Draconibacterium halophilum: one gene and its partner. The protein of the gene in region 2 interacts with the protein of the main gene of each other region in a pairwise test. Links are inferred from orthologs where the notes say so. Each region holds a gene or a part of one and is shown on either strand. Other genes may lie near its edges.

Region 1 (2,813 bases), 230 kb from region 2 along the record:
GTTGTCGCGCGAGGCAAGGTGGATTTTATTCAGCGCAATTTCTTTGTCAGAGTTGTTATAAATCTCCACATAATCTTCACCATCGGGAACCGGATTAAAAAGCACCTCGTTCAAAACAATATCGCCGGGCTCGATGATAATGGGATTTTTTTCCTCGCCCGAAACAATCACTTCATCCAAAATCACTTTATTCGATGAGTAATGGTTGTTCATATAAATCACGATTTGCAATTCATTTCCATTAAGACCGGTTTGTTCGGCTACAGCTTGCCCCCAGTTTCCCTGATTATCGCCATTGGTTTCAAAAGCTTCCTCTTCACCCTGATCAAGAATATAAAATGCTCTCAAGTACTTGTTTTCTTCGTTTTCACTGCTGCCTGTTTCGTTGGCATTTAGCTGAATGATGATGTTTTTGTAGGCAGTAATATCGATAATTTCCGAGCGCCAAACTACTTCACCATTAATATCGCAGCATTCAAAACGCCCGCCGGAAGTCGTAACTGTTTTAGCATAGTCATCCTCGTTTTCGAGAGTGATCTGGCTAAAATCGAGAGTCCATTTTGTAATGCCGGTGAAGTCAGAATTGATACCTGCTCCATCGCTATTTCCCCAAACGCCTTTGCCGGGAACAGAAAAACTTTCGTGCCAGATTTCCTGCGCATTTATCGGGTTGAAAAACAGGATGAAAGAGTATGTTAACAATTTTAGAAGATTGGGTTTCATAGCATTTACAATTAGAAGCAAAATACTAACTTTGAAGCACATTTAGACAGAAAAAGACTTTAAATTTTTTAAAATTAAAATTAACATGAAGGTTGCAATTGTTGGAGTGAGCGGCGCTGTTGGACAGGAGTTCCTGAAAGTGCTTGCTGAGCGGGATTTCCCGATGGACGAATTGGTACTATTTGGATCGGCAAGAAGTGCCGGAAAAACTTACGAATTTAAGGGTAAACAGCTTACAGTTAAAGAACTCAAACACGGCGACGATTTTAAAGATATTGATATTGCATTGACTTCTGCCGGTGCAGGCGTTTCGAAAGAATATGCGGAGACCATCACTAAGCACGGTGCGATAATGATCGACAATTCGAGTGCATTCCGCTATGTTGATGATGTACCGCTGGTAGTTCCTGAGGTAAATCCTGAAGATTCGAAAAACCGTCCACGTAATATTATTGCCAATCCAAACTGTTCAACCATTCAAATGGTTGTGGCACTGAAACCGATTGAGAATTTGTCGAAGATCAAACGTGTTCGTGTAGCTACTTATCAGGCGGCAAGTGGTGCCGGTGCACAGGGAATAGCCGAGTTGGAAGATCAGGTAAAAGATATTGCAGAAGGTAAGCCTGTGAAAGTAGAGAAATTCTCACATCAGCTGGCCATGAATATCATCCCGCACATCGATGTTTTCCTTGATAATGATTACACCAAGGAAGAGATGAAAATGAACTGGGAAACCAAAAAAATTATGCATACTGAAGCTGAGGTGAGCGCAACTTGTGTTCGTATTCCTGTAGCACGTGCACACTCGGAAGCAATTTGGGTGGAGACTGAAAAACCACTGACAGCAGAAGCTGTAACAAAAGCTTTCGAAGCATTTGAAGGTTTGACAGTGATCGACAATCCGGCGAAAAACGAGTATCCGATGCCGTTGTTTGTTTCAGGTAAAGACGATGTTTATGTTGGTCGTATTCGTCAGGATGTTACTGATCCGAACAGCATTACTTTCTGGTGTGTTGGCGATCAGATAAAAAAAGGAGCTGCACTTAACGCTGTTCAGATTGCCGAGTGGCTGATCAAAAATGGCGAAGTGAAATAAGACTTTGAAATACCGATATAAAAAAGCCCGGAAGATTTTTCTTCCGGGCTTTTTGCTTCTTGGGATTCATCGGATGACTATATGTTGTTAATAATAGTCACCCGATGAATAAAGTATTTAGCTAATCATGTCAAAACCAGTAAACGGAACCAGTACCTCAGGAATTTTAATTCCTTCCGGAGTTTGGTTGTTTTCAAGCAATGCTGCCACAATACGAGGCAATGCCAGCGCACTTCCGTTAAGTGTGTGTGCAATTTGTGGTTTTTTTACACCTTCTTCGCGGAAACGTAATTTCAGGCGGTTGGCCTGGAACGATTCGAAATTGGAAACCGAACTTACTTCCAGCCATTTTTCCTGGGCTGCAGAGAAAACCTCAAAATCGAAAGTTAATGCTGCGGTAAAACTAATATCGCCGCCACACAAACGAAGAATGCGGTAAGGCAACCCAAGTTTGGCAACCAAACCTTCAACGTGAGCTACCATTGTATCTAGTGTCTGGTATGAGTTCTCCGGATGTGCGATTTGTACAATTTCCACTTTGTCGAATTGGTGCAGGCGGTTCAAGCCGCGAACATCTTTACCGTACGAACCGGCTTCGCGACGGAAACAGGCACTGTAGGCAGTGTTTTTATAAGGCAAGTCTTTGGCATCCAGTATTACATCGCGATAAATATTGGTTACCGGAACTTCTGCTGTTGGAATCAGGTAAAGGTTGTCTTCGGTAATGTGGTACATCTGGCCCTCTTTATCGGGCAGTTGACCGGTTCCAAAACCCGAAGCCTCGTTAACTGCCAGTGGTGGTTGAATTTCTTCGTAACCTGCTTTTGAGGCTTCGGCTAAAAAGAAATTGATAAGTGCGCGTTGCAGTTGCGCTCCTTTGCCACGGTAAACCGGAAATCCTGCTCCTGTAAGTTTTACGCCCAGTTCAAAATCAATCAGGTTGTATTTGGCAGCCAGTTCCCAGTGAGGCAATGCTTTTTCATGCATTTCCGGA
Region 2 (3,345 bases):
ACGAAGCCAGTAGCACTCCAAACGAAATGGCTGACTTTAGAAACAAGGCTCGCCGAGAATTCAGAAATAAGAAGATGGAAAACAGAATGGCGGATACAAGAAGCAGCTCAGGCATATGCAGCACAACGTCGGGTGTTGATATTGGAAATGATTCGATAGACGATAGCACAAAGTATACTCCTTTTATAATCCATTTTACTGCGGCTGAAATAAGATTAGCCAATAGAGGTATTTGTGAAAAGGCCAACAAACCCAGCCCAAGAGGGATGAGTAGCATGGCTGCCGGAATAACAACAATATTGCTTAATAAAAAGTAGGTTGGAAATTGGTTAAAATAATAGGCAGATAGCGGAAATGTGGCTATTTGGGCCGCAATTGAAACGGTAATCAAATTCCAGAAAAATAAACCAACTTTATTTTTTATGTGCCATAGTCCGGCAATTCGTGGTTGCAGAAAAACAATACCAAAAACGGCCGTGTAAGAAAGTTGAAAGCCTACCTCGAAAAGATTATTCGGATTTACCAATAAAAGTAAACATGCTGAAGCAGCAAGCGTGTTGTAGATGTTGGCTCTTCGGTTAATATTGCCGGCAATAATTATCAGGCTGAACATGGTGCATGCCCGCAAAACGGAAGGTGACAAGCCGGTTATAAAAGCGTAGCACCACAAAAAACCAATGGAAAGTAATACGTAAATAAACCGGCCAGTTCTGTGTTTTTGCAGGAACCCAAAGCAGAATGAAAAAGTAAAGAAAAGTATACCGACATGCAATCCTGAAACGGCCAGTACATGCATGGCTCCAGCTGAAGAGAATACACGTTTTGTCTCCCGGTCAAGCTGGCGTTTGTAGCCAAGTGTAAGCGCCGAAAGAATCTCAGTTTCCTGCGTTCCGATTTCCTGATCGCGGTATATTTTTAGTAGTTTGTTACGAATTGTTTCGGCCCATATAAGAGGAGCGTTGTTTATGTACCCGGTTAAATTCCAGTTTTCAGTTTTTAAATAAACCTGTCGGAAAATGTGTTTCTTCTCCAGGTATTTTTTGTAATCAAATTCGTGGGGATTTCCCCGGTTTTCAATCAGCTCGGGCGATTGCTCAAAAATAATCTGGCTACCCGGTTTCAATTGTTTAATGTTTTCAGCTTTTTCAAAATAAACCAGTATCTTTTCTCGTGTGCCAATCAGTGTATCTTCTGTTTTTATTGAATGTAAAAGGAGTAGGCTTTTGTAAGAGTTGGTTTTTTCCTGAGGTGTTTCCAGTACAGTAGCAGCCATCAACCCGTTTGTTTGCGGAGTAGAAACGTTGTTGTATTGTTCGTAAGTGATGGCTCCTGATAACGCGATCAGCATAAAGGCTATTATCCCAAAAAGCGGAGAAAGATAATAGTTATAGTATTTGTGAATCAGAACCAAACATCCGGTTATACCAAACGCTAAATAAATTAGAACGGTAGCATTTAAGGCTAATACGGAAGCAAGATAAATGCCTGTGGCAAAAGCGACTGTAATTCGTAAGAAGGGTATGTTTTTAAATGTATTTTCCAAAACCTATGCTTGAAGAATTAGCCTTTAAACGAAGGTTTTTTTGAAAAGGTTACATTTATTTTGGAACTTTTATCCGGTAATGTGGCCGAACTTTTCCTTTTGAAATGGCAATTAGCCTGCTTTTTAATAAGCGTTTGCGTAAAGGCGACAAATAATCGACGAACAGAATTCCCTCCAAATGATCGTACTCATGCTGGATTACACGCCCGGCAAATCCTTTGTGCGTTTCAATGTGTTCAACAAAATTTTCGTCCTGGTATTTAATTGTCACCTCATCGGGACGTTCAACATCTTCTCTGATTTCAGGCAAGCTCAAACATCCTTCGTTCATTGTCCATTCTTCGCCTTTGGTTTCAATAATCTCCGGATTGATAAAAACTTTTTTAAAACCCTCCAGTTCCGGTTCTTCGTCGGCACCCGATGATGCATCGATTACAAACATACGAATCGACATTCCAACCTGAGGAGCTGCCAGGCCAACACCATCAGAGAAGTACATGGTTTCCCACATATTCTCAATTATTTCATCAAGTTTGGGATGATCCTTTTTAATTGTTTTGGCCTTCTTTCTCAATAAAGGGTCGCCATATACTGTTACCGGGTATTTCATCTTATTATAATTGTTTATCCATTAAGGTATAAGAAGGAATTCCCACGATATGAATTGTGTGCGTATGTGGCAAAACTCTTGTCGTGGTAGTTTCATTCGTTATTCTTTTATCTTCAATTGCAACTCGCCTCACTGCGTAACAATCTTCTCATTCTTTGAGCATAGATTAAACAGGCTCGTTTCATAATCTAGAGTTGCGTTTTTGTTCTAAATAATTCTGTAAAATAATGGTTGCGCTTATCGCATCAACCAACGCTTTGTCTTGCCGTTTTTGTTTTTTTAGTCCGCCATCAATCATTGTCTGAAAAGCAATTTTCGATGTAAAACGTTCGTCGTAAATCTCCAGCTTCATATCAGGATATATTTGCTGAAACTTTTTTAAAAACGGATTGATAAATCTAACAGACTCAGACGCCTGGTTGTTCATTTGTTTGGGATATCCCACAACCACCGACTCCACCTCTTCCGTTTCGAAATAATCTTTCAGAAAATCCCAAATGGTGTGTGTTGGAATTGTGGTTAAACGACTGGCAATAATCTGCCCCGGATCGGTAACTGCCAATCCTATTCGTTTTTTTCCGTAATCTATTGATAATATGCGCGGCATAGTTTAAATAAAAATCGCGGCAAAAGTAGAGAGAATTGCTTAGAAAAAAAAGTGCTTAAAAGCCTGTCGTTTAGGTGTTGTAACTTTTGTTCTTTCTGCATGCTGCTTTTTTGGCACAGGCTTTGCAATTACAAAGGCAGATATCGATTTTTATTTTGGCGCCAACAGAGCATCGCAAACAAATTGTTGAATTTTAAAATTTATTGTCATGAAAACAACGACATTCAGATTGTTTGCCACGATTATTACTCTGGCGGCAATTACACTAATTACAATAGTTCCGGCCCAGGCTCAGCGCAGGGGAACACAACGAGGAACAGAAAAAAGGGAAGCTCCGAGAAGGAACAGCAGGACAGAGGTGAAAACAAAAAGTGCCTCTAAAACTTATCGGCAGTCAACACCAAAAAGCTCTGATAGAGCTGTACGATCAACGCCTAAAACAACTACGCGCCGTAACAGTGCCAATGTTCGTTCAGGCAACAGGAAATTTAACGATTCAAGATCGGTAAATCGCGATGTTCAGCGTAAACGTAGTTCGAATAGCAATTATAAATCGCAACAAAAATCGTCCAGGTCTTCAAGTAA

The links.
Region 1: the proteins of def (region 2) and G0Q07_RS04625 interact in binary tests that used the Escherichia coli proteins (3 or more experiments, as listed by UniProt). The link is inferred for Draconibacterium halophilum from one-to-one orthologs.

The regions. Positions count from the first base shown.
Region 1 is NZ_CP048409.1:1,145,380-1,148,192, forward strand. It holds G0Q07_RS04625 (aspartate-semialdehyde dehydrogenase), read left to right. Parts: upstream 1-808; coding sequence 809-1,819; downstream 1,820-2,813. Other genes in the region: G0Q07_RS04620 (lamin tail domain-containing protein), read right to left, coding at 1-723; serS (serine--tRNA ligase), read right to left, coding at 1,937-2,813.
Region 2 is NZ_CP048409.1:1,378,852-1,382,196, forward strand. Bases 377-3,105 are described here. They hold def (peptide deformylase), read right to left. Parts: upstream 2,154-3,105; coding sequence 1,599-2,153; downstream 377-1,598. Other genes in these bases: G0Q07_RS05620 (ComEC/Rec2 family competence protein), read right to left, coding at 377-1,543; ruvX (Holliday junction resolvase RuvX), read right to left, coding at 2,335-2,760; G0Q07_RS05635 (hypothetical protein), read left to right, coding at 2,969-3,105. Also shown: more of G0Q07_RS05620, read right to left, coding at 1-376; more of G0Q07_RS05635, read left to right, coding at 3,106-3,345. UniProt on the Escherichia coli protein: Removes the formyl group from the N-terminal Met of newly synthesized proteins. Requires at least a dipeptide for an efficient rate of reaction. N-terminal L-methionine is a prerequisite for activity but the enzyme has broad specificity at other positions.